One region of the Rahnella sp. NRRL B-41462 genome, then DNA from elsewhere that is predicted to be linked to it. Evidence: predicted binding sites of a transcription regulator. Region 1 holds the regulator's gene; the other holds the start of a gene.
What was found. The regulator CRP, encoded in region 1, controls carbon source genes, mostly activating them, when cyclic AMP is high. The targets are predictions, from matches to a motif close to ATGTGANNNNNNTCACAT.

Region 1 (8,823 bases):
ATCGACAATGGTTTTGCCTTTCAGCGGCACGCTGGCGCAGCCATTGTCACCAAACAGCACCGTTGCCACGTCTGGCGTATCCGGCACCATGATAATAATGACGTCGGCGTGAACGGTGACTTCTGCCGGTGTCGCACAGGCTTTGGCACCGGCATCGGTCAGTGAAGCAGGCACGTTGCCGAGTGTGGAGAAATGCAGACTGTGCCCGGCATCCACCAGATGTTGCGCCATCGGTGCGCCCATAATTCCTAAGCCGATAAATCCAATTTTCATGCTAATTCCCTTTCAATGTGACTGAAATTTGGCGTACAGAAATCCCTCACCGCGAGGGTGAATAATGTCTGTTTCTCGCGTTTTATAACGATTAGCGGTAGGCGTTAAGCCAGCCTAATCCTTCTTCCGTGCGCGCCCGTGGCTTATATTCACAACCGACCCAGCCGTCGTAATCCGAGTTTTTAATCAGGTCGAAAATAAAGTCGTAATTAATTTCACCGGTACCCGGTTCATTACGGTTCGGGTTATCCGCCACCTGCAAATGACCGATTTTGTCCGCATGGCGGATCAGGGTATTCGCCAGTTCCCCTTCCATCCGCTGCATATGGTAAATGTCGTACTGGATAAACAGGTTGTCACAGCCGACGCGTTCAATGAGATCCAGCGCCTGTTGCGTACCGGTCAGATAAAATCCCGGCATATCAAAGTGATTGATCGGCTCAATCAGCAGCATCAGCCCCTCTTTCGCCAGCGCCTGTGCGGCATAGCGCAGATTTTCCACCACCAAAGGCGTCACGCTGACGGCATCTGAACCCGCCGGAGTTTTGCCAATCAGACAGTTAATTTTGCGGTTGCCGAGTGCTTTGGCGTAAGCGATGGCCTGCGCCACGCCTTCGCGAAACTCCGCTTCACGCCCCGGCAGGCAGGCAATACCGCGCTCGCCCGCCGCCCAGTCGCCCGCGGGCAGATTGTGCAGCGTATGTTGCAGCTTATTTTGCGCCAGCAACGCCTTCAGGGTGTCAGCCGGATAGCCGTAAGGGAACATAAACTCCACCGCCGTAAAACCGCTGTCAGCCGCCGCTTTAAAGCGCTGAAGGAAATCTACCTCCAGAAACAGCATGGATAAATTCGCAGAGAACTTGAGCATTTTCAGCCTCCTGGCTTATTCATATTTCATGAAGCTGACGTGCGTCGGTGCGTCATCCGCATTATCGGCAACCGGCTCAAACTCATTCACGCTGTCAATTTCGCCGCCCATGGAAATATTGGTGACGCGTTCCAGCATGATTTCCACCACCACCGGCACCTGATGTTTTTTCATCAGACGTTTAGCTTCTGCAAACGCCGGGGCGATATCTTCCGGCTTGAAGACGCGTATCGCTTTACATCCCAACCCTTCCACCACTTTCACGTGATCGACGCCGTAACCTTTCACGTCTTCAGAGTTGATATTTTCGAACGCCAGTTGGACGCAGTAATCCATATCAAAGGCGCGCTGCGACTGGCGGATCAGGCCAAGATAAGCGTTGTTCACCAGGACGTGGATGTAAGGAATGTTGAACTGCGCACCGACCGCCAGCTCTTCGATCATGAACTGGAAATCGTAATCGCCTGAAATCCCGACCACCTGACGTTCCGGCGCAGCAATGCAGACGCCGAGTGCCGCAGGAATGGTCCAGCCCAGCGGGCCCGCCTGGCCGCAGTTGATCCAGTGGCGCGGCTCAAACACGTGCAGCATCTGCGCCGCCGCAATTTGCGACAGGCCGATCGTGGTTACGTAATTCACATTGCGGCCAAAGGCTTTGCTCATTTCTTCATAGACGCGTTGCGGTTTGACCGGCACATCGTTGAAGTGGGTTTTGCGCAGCATGGTGCGTTTGCGTTCTTCACATTCCTGGATCCAGCTTTCGCGACACGGCAATTTGCCGGCTTTTCTCTGCTCTTCTGCTACTTCGATCAGCAGTTTCAGGGCTTCACCGGCGTCAGACACAATGCCTAAATCAGGACAAAGTACGCGGCCGATTTGTGTCGGTTCGATATCAACGTGGATGATTTTGCGGCCTGCGGTGTATTTCTCTACCGAGCCGGTATGACGGTTGGCAAAACGGTTACCGATGCCAAATACCAGATCCGACGCCAGCAGTGAGGCGTTACCGTAGCGGTGCGCGGTCTGCAATCCGACCATGCCAGCCATCAGGCGGTGATCGCCCGGGATCACGCCCCAGCCCATCAGTGTCGGGATCACCGGCACTTGGGTTATTTCAGCAAAGCGCTGCAACAGCGCGGCGGCATCAGCGTTAATCACACCGCCACCGGCCACAATCAGCGGACGCTCACAGGCGTTGAGCATTTCCATCGCTTTGACGGCCTGAGCGACGGTGGCGGCAGGCTTGTAAGCGGGCAGCGATTCATAAGTTTCCGGATCGAATTCGATTTCGGCGGTCTGCACGTCATACGGCAGATCGACCAGTACCGGACCGGGGCGACCGGAGCGCATCAGATGGAACGCCTGTTGCAGAACACGCGGCACCAGCGCAGGTTCCAGCACGGTCACCGCCATTTTGCTCACCGGCCCGGCAATCGCCTGAATATCCACCGCCTGAAAATCCTCTTTATGCAGACGGGCGCGCGGTGCCTGACCGGTAATACACAGGATCGGAATGGAATCCGCCGAGGCGGAATACAGCGCGGTGATCATGTCGGTACCCGCCGGGCCAGACGTCCCCAGGCAAACGCCGATGTTCCCGGCTTTCGCACGGGTATAACCTTCGGCCATATGCGATGCACCTTCCACATGACGGGCTAACACATGACGGATTTTTCCATGCAGGCGCATGGCGTTATAAAACGGGTTAATCGCTGCGCCCGGTACACCAAACGCGGTGGTGATCCCTTCTTTTTCCAACACATACATTGCTGCCTGTGCAGCTGTCATACGAGCCATAGCTAAATCCTCAGGTAATTCCGCTTTGCATAAAATAACGGAAAAAGTTTCCAACTTTAATTTGACTGAAAAAAATCCCGCTCACGACAGAGCGGGGATCGCAGGACGAACCGGTTAGTGGCGCTGACCCAGGGCCAGACTGATGTCACGCGCGGTATCCCGCACCAGTTCGCCTAAATCGGTAAAACGCTCCGTCGTTAAGCGGGAGCTGGGGCCGGAGATCGAAATCGCCGCCACCGCATTGTTATTGCTGTCAAAAATCGCCGAGGCCAGGCAGTTCAGCCCTGTCACATGCTCTTCGCTGTCCTGTGCAAACCCCTGCTGACGCGCGTGTTGCAGATCCTTTTTCAACGCATTCAGATTATCCAGCGTGTGCGTCGTAAAGTTCTTCAACCCCGCCTGCATCATCAGGCTCATCAGCGCCTCGTCATCCAGCGAATACAGCAACGCTTTCCCGGCCCCGGAGGCATGCAGTGGCAGGCGGCTGCCAAGCGGCGCGCACATCCGCACCATCGACTGGCATTCCCGCTGGCCGATCAGTACCGCTTCGAAACCGTTGCGGATCGCCAGATTGGCCGTTTCGCCCGACAACAGCATCAGGCGCTGCATATAAGGCGCGGCGACTGACAATACATCCCGGTTATGGATATAAGACGATCCGACCGTAAACGCCTGTAAGCCGATGTGCCACCAGCTCAGTTGCGCATCCTGATAAACAAAATCGGCCTCTTCCAGCACTTTCAGCAGTCGAAAGGTGGTGGAAAGGGGCAGCGACAAATTCTCTGCAATGTTGCTGACAGAAGAACTGCCGCCGGACTGCGCCAGATAATTCAACACCGCAATGCCGCGTTCTAAGGCCTGAGCGCCCTTTTGCGAACCAGAACCAGGCTGGCTAGGACGCCCCCGTTTTTTTACTTCGGCCATCTCACATTTCTCCAGCATCAGGCGCTGAGCGCCCGCGTTTCGCTTGTTTTCAGATGCTTGTATCTTATGCAAGATGCTTTATAGCGTCACGACTTTAATCCCGCCGCAACGGGTAAAATAAGCTGATAGCCCTGAGGTAACTGACTGATATCACAGTTGTCTGCGCCGCCACGATCGACGGTGAGAAAATTCGTCACCGTCTCAAACGCAAACAGCGGATGGTGCCAGACATTCCGGTGATAATTCACGCCCTGCAGGCCGTTGGTGATAAAGGCTTTCAGCGTGGAGATGTCCGGCGTCTCGCCCCCTGCCGCAACAATCACGATAAAGCGCTCGCCCTGCATCGGCACAAACGCCTGTGAACCGAGCGGGTGTTTTTCGAGTTGCGTCACCACAATGGGCAACGGTGCTGGCTGGGCGCGGTTGATGCTGACCAGCGGGCGATCCTGCCCGAGGATTTCCACGTTGGTCAGATCGTGGTACCGCTCAACCTTGCCGTCGTTGATATGAAAAAAATCGCGACCTGTCGTCTCAATCACATCGCCGTAAGCCGCGAAGGCCGCCTGGGTCAGCGGGTAAACCGGAAGTTCCATGGCATTCATCCCTGCATTTAAAATAAAACCGGTGAGATAAGCCCGCCAGATTGGCGGATTTATCCTCAATGCAATTACTGTAGAAACTTTTTCCAACTTGCTCAATCGAAATATGGAAAAAGATTCCATAAAATTGATGAAGTCCACAATTCTCATCCGGTTAAATCTATAAAATCTTTTTCATTCAATGCATTAACATTACTTCGGGTGACCTATGCTGGATGAGGAGTCGATTAAAACCTTTATGCACGTCGCACAAACAGGCAGCTTTTCCCGCGCGGCAGAGATGCTGCATAAAACGCCCGCGACCATCAGCTATCGAATTAAGATGCTGGAAGACAGTGCCGGGACGTTATTGCTCAACCGCACGACCCGTACGGTGTCGCTGACGCCCGCCGGACAGCATCTGCTTGAACGATGTCGCCAGTGGCTAACCTGGCTGGAGGGTGTACCGGCAGAACTGCAGCAGATTAACGACGGCATTGAGCGCCAGCTGAATGTGGTGGTGAACAATCTGATGTACTGCCCTGAAACTCTGGCGGCGTTATTAAGCTGTCTGACGCAGCGCTACCCGTTCACGCAGTTCACTTTCACACGACAGATTTACATGGGGGTATGGGATACGCTGCTGTACGAAGATTTTCAGCTGGCGATTGGCGTCACCGGCACCGAATCTCTTTCTAACGCCGTGAATCTGCTGCCGCTGGGTGAAGTGGACTGGATTTTTGTTCATGCGCCCTTTCATCCGCTGCAGCACATCACTGGCATGCTGGAAGAAGCGGTGTTGCGTCAGTACATTGCCATCAATGTGGAAGACACCTCGCGCCATCTGAACAAGCGGGTAGCCTGGTTGCTGACCGGGCAACGGCAGATCATCGTGGCAGATGTGGCGACTAAACTGGCCTGTCACCTGAAGGGAATGGGTATCGGTTTTCTGCCGCGCCATCTGTGCCAGCCATATCTCGACAGCGGCGAGCTGATCGCCCGACAAATCCGCTATCCGCGCGCCCCTTCCCCGCTCAGTCTGGCGTGGAAAAAGGAGTACACAGGCAAGGCGCTGCATGACATTGTTTCCCTGTTCCACCAGAAAGACCCGCTGATCCAACCGTTGCTGGCGGGTTTAGAATAGTGATGCCCTCTTTGGCTTCGCGAATAAATATGGTAACAATAGGCTTAATTATGCGCAGCCTTGACGCCAGATCTTCGACCACAGAAAAGACCGCGTCTCGCCTGCCTGCATCACCTTTATGGAGAACAGCGCATTATGTCAGCCAAACATCCTGTTATTGCCGTGACCGGTTCGAGCGGTGCAGGCACCACGACCACCAGCGTGGCATTTCGTAAAATATTTCAGCAGCTTGGTTTGCGTGCGGCGGAACTGGAAGGCGACAGTTTTCATCATTTCACCCGTCCTGAAATGGATGCGGCAATACGCAAGGCGCGCGATCTGGGACGTCATATCAGCTACTTCGGGCCGGAAGCCAATGACTTTGGTTTGCTGGAAAAAAGCTTTATCGAATACGGTAAAACCGGCACTGGCCGTTCACGTAAGTATCTGCATACTTATGACGAAGCCGTTCCCTACAATCAGGTGCCGGGTACCTTTACGCCGTGGCAGGCGTTGCCGGAACCGACGGATATTTTGTTTTACGAAGGGTTACACGGTGGTGTGGTGGCGGACAAAATTGACGTTGCCGCGCAGGTCGACCTGCTGGTCGGCGTAGTGCCTATCGTCAACCTCGAATGGATCCAGAAACTGGTGCGCGATACCGGCGAGCGCGGGCATTCCCGTGAAGCGGTGATGGATTCCGTCGTGCGTTCGATGGATGACTATATCAATTACATTACCCCGCAGTTTTCCCGCACGCACATCAATTTCCAGCGGGTACCCACCATCGATACCTCGAACCCGTTTGCCGCCAAAGCCATTCCGTCACTGGATGAAAGCTTTGTGGTGATTCATTTTCAGGGACTGGATGACATCGATTTCCCGTATCTGCTGGCCATGCTGCAAGGGTCGTTTATCTCGCACATCAAAACACTGGTGGTGCCGGGCGGCAAAATGGGGCTGGCGATGGAGCTGATCATGGCGCCGCTGGTGCAGCGCCTGATGGAAGGCAAGAAGATCGAGTAAACTTTATTCGGCTGCAATCACTTCAAAGCTGTGGGTGATTGTGGCCGCTTTCCCCAGCATCAGAGACACAGAACAGTATTTTTCGGCAGACAGGCTGACTGCGCGTTCAACAATCTTATCGGTCAGATCCTTACCGGTGACGATAAAATGCAGATTGATGTGAGTGAACAGACGCGGCGCTTCTTCGCGGCGTTGTGAGGTCAGCTTCACTTCACAATCACGCACGTCATTACGACCTTTTTGCAAAATTGACACCACGTCGATTGCACTACACCCCCCTGCGGACATCAGTAACATTTCCATCGGGCTTGGGGCTTTATCACCCGCGTTTCCATCCATTGAAATCTGATGACCCGATGCAGACTCACCTAAAAATGTCAGTCCTTCAACCCATTTGACACGTGCATGCATGAACTATTCTCCCGGTGAATAAACTTGTCGAAATCTGCTCTCAGAGTACCCTTTCACCTAAAATCTGGCAACGTAACCCGATCGCCATCATGCTGAAGCGAGACAACAGAAGACAGCATCTCAAACCTGTGCTACAAACAAAGCCGAAACATACTTTCCAGTAAATTGCGGTGACGGTTTTTGCGGTTTAAGTACAGAACCCACGGTGATGACAGCAATAAACAGGCTGTTGCACTCCGACATCCGCTTGCAGCATTTCTGGAGAGTTATATGCTGAAAGGGCGCTTTGGATTTGAAGTGCCGTACAGGGAACTCTGAGCCCTGTGATTTTGGGCAGCGATAACAACAGAGGATAATAGCAAATGGTTCTCGGCAAGCCACAAACAGACCCGACTCTTGAATGGTTCCTGTCTCACTGTCATATACATAAGTATCCTTCTAAAAGTACGCTGATTCACCAGGGTGAAAAAGCCGAAACGCTTTACTACATCGTGAAAGGGTCAGTTGCTGTCCTGATTAAAGATGAAGAAGGCAAGGAAATGATACTGTCCTACCTTAACCAAGGTGACTTCATCGGTGAGCTGGGACTCTTCGAAGAAGGTCAGGAACGCAGTGCCTGGGTACGTGCTAAAACTGCCTGTGAAGTGGCTGAAATTTCATATAAAAAATTCCGCCAGCTGATTCAGGTTAACCCGGATATTCTGATGCGTCTCTCCGCGCAGATGGCCAACCGTCTGCAAGTGACGTCAGAGAAAGTCGGCAACCTTGCCTTCCTTGACGTTACCGGTCGTATCGCTCAAACCTTGCTCAATCTGGCTAAACAGCCTGATGCAATGACCCATCCGGACGGGATGCAAATCAAGATTACCCGCCAGGAAATTGGCCAAATCGTCGGTTGTTCACGTGAAACAGTCGGACGCATTCTCAAAATGCTGGAAGATCAAAGCCTGATCTCCGCACACGGTAAAACGATTGTCGTTTACGGCACACGTTAATCCCTCAAAAATTGGCGCGGCAAAACACTGTCGCGCCTTTTTTATGGGCTAAGCTTTACCCATGACGCTATGGCGAAGACTGTTTTACCATCCTGAAGTGAACTACGCGCTGCGCCAGACGCTGGTGTTGTGCTTACCTGTTGGCATTTGCTGGCTGTTTGGCAATTTGCAAATGGGCCTGCTGTTTTCCCTCTGCCCGGCCTGTTGTAACATCGCCGGTCTGGATACCCCGCATAAACGCTTTTTCAAACGCCTGCTCGTCGGCGGTTCACTCTTTGCCGTGAGCAGCCTTCTGCTGCAACTGATGCTCGAAAGCTGGCATATACCGCTGCCGCTGATCATGCTGTCGCTGGCGTTACTGCTCGGCGTCACCGGTGAAATCAGCCCGCTGCATGCGCGCCTGCTGCCCGGTGCGCTGGTGGCGACTATCTTCACGCTGAGTATGGTGGGCGTGCGCCCGATGTGGCAGGCCCCGGTGTTGTTCGCCGCTGGCACAGCCTGGTACGGATTGTTTAACTGGGCGTGGTTTCGTATTTCGGAAGAACAGCCGATGCGCGAAACACTCAGCCAGCTCTATCTGCAACTCGCGGATTATTTCGAAGCCAAGTACAGCCTGCTGACGCAACACACCGATCCCGAAACCGCGTTACCCCCACTGCTAGCCCGCCAGCAGCAGGTTATCGACCTGATTGCCCTGCTTTATCAGCAATTACACATGTTGCCCCAGCACGGACATCATCATCACCATAAGCGGCTATTTCAGCGTTTTCAGGTGGCGCTCGATTTGCAGGAGCACATTACAGTGAGCCTGCATCAGCCGGAAGAAGT
Region 2 (8,823 bases), on a different contig from region 1:
GAGAAAATGACTTTCTTGACTGCTTTTTTAATCCGACCTGGAGTAGAACATGTCCTCTCGTAAAGAGCTTGCGAACGCTATTCGCGCACTTAGTATGGATGCCGTGCAGAAAGCGAATTCCGGCCACCCTGGCGCCCCTATGGGCATGGCAGACATTGCCGAAGTGCTGTGGCGCGATTACCTGAATCACAACCCGACTAACCCGCACTGGGCTGACCGTGACCGCTTCGTGCTGTCCAATGGTCATGGCTCTATGCTGATTTATAGCCTGCTGCACCTCACTGGCTATGATCTGCCGATGAGCGAACTGGCTAACTTCCGTCAGTTGCACTCGAAAACCCCGGGCCACCCGGAATACGGTTATACGCCTGGCGTTGAAACCACCACTGGCCCGCTGGGTCAGGGCATCGCGAACGCCGTCGGTTTTGCTATCGCAGAACGTACGCTGGCAGCACAGTTCAACAAACCAGGCCATGACATTGTCGATCACCAAACTTATGCATTCCTGGGCGACGGCTGCATGATGGAAGGCATTTCTCACGAAGTGTGTTCTCTGGCCGGTACCATGAAACTTGGCAAACTGACCGCGTTTTATGATGATAACGGCATTTCCATCGACGGCCACGTAGAAGGCTGGTTCACCGATGACACTGCGGCACGTTTCGAAGCTTACGGCTGGCATGTTGTACGTGGTGTTGATGGTCACAATCCTGACTCTATCAAAGCGGCTATTGAAGAAGCGCACAAAGTTACCGACAAACCTTCCCTGCTGATGTGTAAAACTGTGATCGGTTTCGGTTCGCCGAACAAGGCCGGTACTCACGATGTACACGGTGCTGCACTGGGCGCAGCCGAAGTGGCCGCTACCCGCGAAGCACTGGGCTGGAAATACGCGGCGTTTGAAATCCCGCAAGATATCTATGCGCAGTGGGACGCGAAAGAAGCCGGCAAAGCCAAAGAAGCTGCGTGGAACGACAAGTTTGACGCTTACGCTAAAGCGCACCCTGAACTGGCAAAAGAGTTCAAACGTCGTGTGAACGGCGAGCTGCCAGCAAACTGGGAAACCGAAGCACAGAAATTCATCGAACAATTGCAGGCTAATCCTGCGAACATCGCCAGCCGTAAAGCCTCCCAGAATGCGCTGGAAGCGTTCGGTAAAGTGTTGCCTGAATTCCTGGGCGGCTCTGCTGACCTGGCACCAAGCAACCTGACCATGTGGTCTGGTTCGAAGTCTATCGGCGACGATCAGGCAGGTAACTACATCCATTATGGCGTACGTGAATTCGGTATGACCGCGATCACCAACGGTATCGCGCTGCACGGCGGTTTCCTGCCGTACTCTGCGACTTTCCTGATGTTCGTGGAATATGCGCGTAATGCCGTGCGTATGGCCGCACTGATGAAGATCCGCAACGTGTTCGTGTACACCCATGACTCCATCGGTCTTGGCGAAGATGGCCCGACACACCAGCCGGTTGAGCAAATCGCCAGCCTGCGCGTTACGCCAAACATGAGCACCTGGCGTCCTGCGGATCAGGTTGAATCTGCCGTGGCATGGAAATACGCCATCGAGCGTAATGACGGTCCGGTTACCCTGATCTTCTCCCGTCAAAATCTGACCCAGCAACCACGTACCGCTGAACAGCTGGCCAACGTGGCGCGCGGGGGTTACGTGCTGAAAGATTGCGACGGTACGCCGGAAGTGATCCTGATCGCGACCGGCTCTGAAGTCGGTATCACGGTAGAAGCGGCAGACAAACTGGCTGCTGCGGGCACTAAAGTGCGCGTGGTTTCTATGCCGTCCACGGATGCCTTCGACAAACAGGACGCGGCTTACCGTGAATCTGTCCTGCCGAAAGCCGTTTCTGCGCGCGTTGCGGTTGAAGCCGGTATTGCTGATTACTGGTTCAAATACGTTGGCCTGAATGGTGCTATCGTCGGAATGCACAGCTTCGGCGAATCTGCGCCAGCAGAACTGTTGTTCAAAGAATTCGGTTTCACTGTTGATAACGTTGTTGCTCAGGCACAGGCGTTACTGAAGTAATCCCGCTTTCTTAAAACTGCTTAAAAGCACCTTCGGGTGCTTTTTTTTCGCCTGCATTTTCATGCGCCGGTTCTCAGTTTCGTACGAAATGACGCAGGTCAAACCCTTCTGACGCGGACTCGGTTACACTGCCTGCATTCTGAAAATGTTTCATTCGGTCATTTTTTGCGAAAAATCACTGTCGAAAAGGTGACGAAAAAGTAAAATCACTGTGAATACACAGAATCGACTGGTGTTTTTTTCAGCGATCGGCGCGATTAATGCGGGGTTGTTCTACGAATTATTCCTTTTATTCATCGTTTGGTTTATTCTCAGCTGAACCGTTTCAGTCAGGCTATTTGAGCTTAACATCGTCACCAGGTTGTTATCGTGCCTGAAACTGAAACTTTTCTGCCGCATGCATTGTGCGGACAGATGATGATGGTGATTCACCGTAAACGCACGCTGCATTACTATAGGTGTTACTGATATTGAGTAACAACCGTGTAACAGGGAGATGTATGCCAATACGTATTGCAATTAATGGCTTTGGTCGCATTGGCCGTAGCGTATTGCGCGCGTTATACGAATCCGGGCGTCGGGCGGAAATCTCCGTCATTGCCATCAATGAAATCGCCAGCCCTGAAGGCATGGCACATCTGCTTAAATACGACTCCAGCCACGGGCGCTTTGCCTGGGATGTCCGCCAGGAAGGTGAAAACCTTTACGTCGGCGATGACTCCATCCGTTTACTTCATCAGTCTGATGCCAGCCAGTTGCCGTGGGGCGAACTGAGCATTGACGTCGTGCTTGATTGCACTGGCGTTTATGGCAGCCGTGCAGACGGTGAAGCCCAGCTTGCGGCTGGCGCCAAAAAAATTCTGTTCGCGCATCCGGGCGCTCATGATCTTGACGCCACGGTGGTTTACGGTGTGAACCACCAGTTGCTCGAACGTCAGCACCGCATTGTGTCCAATGCGTCCTGCACCACCAACTGTATTATCCCTGTGATCAAACTGCTCGACGATGCTTTTGGCATTGAGTCCGGCACGGTAACGACCATCCATTCCTCAATGAATGACCAACCGGTTATCGATGCGTACCATGCGGATTTACGCCGTACGCGCGCCGCCAGCCAGTCCATTATCCCGGTCGATACCAAGCTGGCCGCAGGGATCACACGCATCATGCCCAAATTCTGCGATCGCTTTGAAGCGATCTCGGTGCGTGTGCCGACAATCAATGTCACAGCCATTGATCTGAGTGTATTTGTCGAGGGTTCTGTGACGGTAGGCGAGGTTAACCAGTTGCTGCAAAAGGCTGCAACAGGTGCTTTTCGTGGTATTGTTGACTATACCGAACTACCATTAGTCTCGACAGATTTTAACCATGATCCCCATAGCGCCATCGTAGATGGAACGCAGACGCGGGTAAGTGGACAGCACCTGATTAAGACACTGGTCTGGTGCGATAACGAGTGGGGTTTTGCCAACCGAATGTTGGATACAACATTGGCAATGTCCGCTAGCGGTTTCTAGTACGGCTGTTCCGGTCTCCCGACCGAAACGGCCTTCAAGCAACTTTAAAGAGAATCAACGAGAGGATTCACCATGTCTGTTATTAAGATGAGCGATCTGGATTTAGCGGGTAAACGCGTACTAATCCGTGCCGATCTGAACGTGCCAGTTAAAGATGGCAAAGTAACGTCAGATGCACGTATCCGCGCTTCTTTACCAACCATCGAAATTGCCCTGAAACAAGGCGCACGCGTGATGGTTACCTCGCATCTGGGTCGTCCGACTGAAGGCGAATATAACGAAGAGTTTTCTCTGCTGCCGGTTGTTAATTACCTGAAAGAGCATCTGAAATCCCCAGTACGTCTGGCGAAAGATTACCTTGATGGTGTTGAAGTTGCCGAAGGTGAGCTGGTGGTTCTGGAAAACGTTCGCTTTAACAAAGGCGAAAAGAAAGACGACGAAGCCCTGTCCAAAAAATATGCTGCCCTGTGTGACATCTATGTGATGGACGCATTTGGTACCGCGCACCGCGCGCAAGCTTCTACTCACGGCGTGGGCAAATTTGCTCCGATCGCCTGTGCCGGTCCGCTGCTGTCTGCAGAACTGGAAGCACTGGGTAAAGCGCTGGGTAACCCGGCACGTCCGATGGTGGCTATCGTTGGCGGTTCTAAAGTTTCTACCAAACTGACCGTTCTGGATTCCCTGTCTAAAATCGCTGACCAGCTGATCGTTGGCGGTGGTATCGCGAACACCTTCGTGGCTGCTCAAGGCAACAACGTCGGTAAATCCCTGTACGAAGCAGACCTGGTCGGCACCGCAAGCAAATTGCTGGAAACCTGCGACATTCCTGTTCCTACCGATGTTCGCGTGGCGACTGAGTTCTCTGAAACAGCCGTTGCAACGGTGAAGTCTGTTAAAGACATCAAAGATGACGAACAAATTCTCGACATGGGCGATGAGTCTGCATACCGCCTGGCTGAGATCATTAAAAACGCTAAAACCATTCTGTGGAATGGTCCTGTAGGCGTGTTCGAGTTCCCTAACTTCCGTAAAGGGACCGAAATTGTGGCGCAGGCTATTGCTGACAGCGATGCATTCTCTATCGCAGGCGGCGGCGACACACTGGCAGCTATCGATTTGTTCGGTATCGCTGACAAAATTTCCTATATCTCCACTGGCGGTGGCGCATTCCTGGAATTCGTTGAAGGGAAAGCACTGCCAGCGGTTGTGATGCTGGAAGAGCGTGCTAAGAAGTAATGAACCCTGAACGGGGAGCATAATGCTGTCCGTTCTTCTTTGCCGCGCGGGGGGCTGCACAGTGGAGCCCGCGCGACATAGCAAACCGATTCAATCCATCTACGGCCGACGAATACAGGACAAAGAACTATGTCTAAAATTTTTGATTTCGTAAAACCAGGCGTTATCACTGGTGATGATGTACAGAAAGTTTTCGCTATTGCTAAAGAAAACAAATTTGCTCTGCCAGCGGTTAACTGCGTAGGCACCGACTCTATCAACGCCGTTCTCGAAGCTGCTGCGAAAGTCCGTTCACCGGTTATCGTTCAGTTCTCTAACGGTGGCGCTGCGTTTATCGCCGGTAAAGGCCTGAAAACTGACGTGCCACAAGGCGCGGCAATCCTGGGTGCAATCTCTGGCGCACACCATGTGCATCAGATGGCAGAACATTACGGCGTGCCAGTTATCCTGCACACCGACCACTGCGCGAAAAAACTGCTGCCATGGATCGACGGACTGCTGGACGCGGGTGAAGCTCACTACGCGAAAACCGGTAAACCACTGTTCTCTTCTCACATGATCGACCTGTCTGAAGAGTCTCTGGAAGAAAACATCGAAATTTGCAGCAAGTATTTAGCTCGCATGGCAAAAATCGACATGACTCTGGAAATCGAACTGGGTTGTACCGGCGGTGAAGAAGATGGCGTAGACAACAGCCATATGGACGCGTCTGCACTGTACACTCAACCGCAAGACGTTGATTATGCATACGAAAAACTGAACGCCATCAGCCCGCGTTTCACTATCGCTGCGTCATTCGGTAACGTACACGGTGTTTACAAACCAGGTAACGTTAAACTGACTCCAACTATCCTGCGTGATTCTCAGGAATACGTGTGCAAGAAACATAACCTGCCACACAACAGCCTGAACTTCGTATTCCACGGCGGTTCCGGTTCTACTGCAGCAGAAATCAAAGAATCTGTAGGTTACGGTGTTATCAAAATGAACATCGATACCGACACTCAGTGGGCTAACTGGGACGGTATCCTGCAGTTCTACAAGAAAAACGAAGCTTACCTGCAAGGTCAGTTGGGTAACCCGGAAGGCGCGGACAAACCTAACAAGAAATTCTATGACCCGCGCGTATGGCTGCGTTCTGCACAGTCTTCCATGGTGACTCGCCTGGAACTGGCATTCAAAGAACTGAACGCAATCGACGTACTGTAATTCTTACGCTTCCGGTGCTTGACCACCGGAATGTGAGGATAATCGTCAAAGGGGCTTCGGCCCCTTTTTTATTGCCTGCTTTCCGGCCACAATAGCCCGTTATCCGTGTTTCGCCAGAATCCCCGAAGAGAGAGCCATGAAGCCAAAATCTGTCACCCTCGATGATGTCGCGCGCCACGCCGGTGTGTCTTATCAGACCGTTTCGCGCGTCCTGAATCAGGCTGCACACGTCTCGGTCAGAACGCGCAACAAAGTCGAACAGGCAATGGCTGCGCTGAATTACGTCCCGAACCGTGTCGCCCAGCAACTGGCGGGCAAACAAAGTTACACCCTTGGGCTGGCGACCACCGAACTGGCGCTACACGCTCCGTCGCAAATTGCGTCGGCAATGAAAACCCGCGCAAATCAGCTAGGTTTCAACGTCGTGATATCGATGATTGATAACCTGAGCCTTGCCGCGTGTCGTACGGCGGTGAATGAACTGATGTCACAGCGTGTCGATGGCGTGCTGATTAACGTGCCGCTGTCGAATGAGGACGCAGACGCGATCGCACAGCTTTGCGGCAATTTACCGGCGCTGTTTCTGGATGTCGATCCGCAGGCCGATGTGTTTAAAATTCTGTTCGATCCTCACTGCGGGGCAGAGCAGGGCGTCGAACATCTGCTGGCGCTCGGACATCAGCAGATCGCCGTACTGACCGGCCCGCTCGAATCCATATCTGCACGCTTACGTTATGAAGGCTGGCTGAATACGCTGGCATTGCACGATATTACGCCGTGCGCGGTTCAGCATGGCGACTGGAGCGCGGCTTCGGGTTACCAGCAGGCATTATTGTTGCTCAATCAGCCCGCACGCCCTACGGCGATCCTGGTCGCCAATGATCAGATGGCGCTGGGCGTACTGCGCGCGGTCCATGAGTTTGGCCTGCGGGTGCCGGAGCAAATCTCGGTGATGGGCTATGACGATACTGAAGACAGCGCATTTTTCTTCCCGCCGCTGACCACCATCAAACAGGATTTCCGCCTGCTCGGTCACGAGAGCATTAACCGGCTGGTAGAGCATCTGCATACGCATGGCGATCACCCGCAGTCCTCATTGTTACTGCCCACTTCTTTAGTTGAACGCCATACAACCGCCAGACCGGGTACAGACACTGTGTCGCAGGAAACTTTATCGCAGGAACTGATCCGCATCGCACGTCAGCTCAGCGCGCTGTAAATCTTTTTTAAGAACTGACTGACGCGGAATTTGTGATCCGCGTCCCTTTCCCGCATCCCCGCACTTTACTTACTCTCTCCGGTTACGCATGTTTATATTATTGTGAGCGCATAACAATTTAACGGGGAGATATTATGAATCCATCAGCGGAAGATAAATTATCATCGCTGGCCACTGTTCTGGCCCGCCGTGACTGGGAAAAACCGGCCTCGACGCAGTGCAACCGATTACCCGCACACCCGCCGTTCAACAGCTGGCGAAATGCAGAGGAAGCGAGAAGCAACAAGGCTTCAGGAAAAATTCGTAACCTGAATGGCGAGTGGACGTTCAGCTATTTTAACCGTCCTGAAGCCGTGCCGGAGCAATGGCTGCAACAGGATCTGGCTGAGGCCGATGCTGTGCAGGTGCCCTCTAACTGGCAACTGGCGGGATACGACGCGCCGATTTATACCAACGTTCAGTATCCGATCCCGGTCAATCCGCCGTTTGTGCCGGAAGAAAACCCTACCGGTTGTTACTCGCTCACAGTTTCTGTGGATAATGACTGGCTGAGCAGCGGGCAGACGCGCATCGTGTTTAACGGCGTCAATTCTGCGTTCTATTTATGGTGCAACGGTCAGTGGGTCGGCTATTCCCAGGACAGCCGTTTACCGGCGGAATTCGATCTCAGTCATGTGCTGCATGCGGGTGAAAACCGGCTGGCGGTGATGGTGCTGCGCTGGAGCGACGGCAGCTATCTGGAAGATCAGGATATGTGGCGCATGAGCGGGATTTTCCGCGATGTCACCTTGCTGCATAAACCGGCAGAGCAAATTACTGACATGCAGGTGCGCACGCATCTGTTCTACGGCTTCACGCAGGCCGAACTGGAAGTGCAAGTCAGCGCCGCGGTACCGCCGGACACCGCGGCTGATTATCAGGTGCGCGTCCAGTTGTGGCAGGGCGATAAACCGGTCGCAGAACATCAGCAACCGCTCGGCAGTGAAATCATTGATGAACGCGGGACGGCATTTGACCGCACCACGCTGCGTCTGCCGGTCAGCCGGCCCGCATTATGGAGCGCTGAACAGCCCGCTTTATACCGTGCTGTCATTTCCCTGATTTCTCCGCAGGGCCAGCTTATTGAAGCCGAGGCCTGTGACGTCGGTTTCCGTCAGGTGGAAATCAGCAACGGGCTGCTGAAAGTGAACGGCCAGCCGGTATTGATCCGCGGCACCAACCGCCACGAACATCATCCTGAAAACGGTCAGGTGATGGATGAGGCCACCATGCGCCGGGACATTGTGCTGATGAAGCAACACAACTTCAACGCCGTGCGCTGCTCGCATTATCCGAACCATCCGCTGTGGTACCGGCTCTGTGACGAATACGGTCTGTACGTCGTGGATGAAGCCAATATCGAAACCCACGGCATGCAGCCGATGAACCGTCTGTCGGATGATCCGGTGTGGTTCAACGCCTTCAGCGAACGCGTGACGCGCATGGTTCAGCGCGACCGCAATCATCCGTGCATCATCATCTGGTCACTGGGCAATGAGTCCGGTCATGGCGCCACTCATGACGCGCTGTACCGCTGGATCAAATCTGTCGATCCGACC

Region 2: UC14_RS02490 (beta-galactosidase) is a predicted target of CRP. The motif match lies at 7,256-7,273, and genes of this name have one in related genera.

Annotation. Positions count from the first base shown of each region.
Region 1 covers NZ_JYDF01000051.1:53,398-62,220, forward strand. Annotated here, with positions in the region: gene glxR (2-hydroxy-3-oxopropionate reductase) at 1-273, opposite strand, end outside; gene hyi (hydroxypyruvate isomerase) at 365-1,141, opposite strand; gene gcl (glyoxylate carboligase) at 1,157-2,938, opposite strand; gene allR (HTH-type transcriptional repressor AllR) at 3,053-3,862, opposite strand; gene UC14_RS13600 (ureidoglycolate lyase) at 3,949-4,455, opposite strand; gene allS (HTH-type transcriptional activator AllS) at 4,670-5,584, shown strand; gene UC14_RS13610 (phosphoribulokinase) at 5,720-6,589, shown strand; gene UC14_RS13615 (OsmC family protein) at 6,593-7,000, opposite strand; gene crp (cAMP-activated global transcriptional regulator CRP) at 7,363-7,995, shown strand; gene UC14_RS13625 (YccS/YhfK family putative transporter) at 8,057-8,823, shown strand, end outside.
Region 2 covers NZ_JYDF01000007.1:54,634-63,456, forward strand. Annotated here, with positions in the region: gene tkt (transketolase) at 50-2,044, shown strand; gene epd (erythrose-4-phosphate dehydrogenase) at 2,545-3,561, shown strand; gene pgk (phosphoglycerate kinase) at 3,634-4,797, shown strand; gene fbaA (class II fructose-bisphosphate aldolase) at 4,927-6,006, shown strand; gene UC14_RS02485 (LacI family DNA-binding transcriptional regulator) at 6,143-7,225, shown strand; gene UC14_RS02490 (beta-galactosidase) at 7,360-8,823, shown strand, end outside.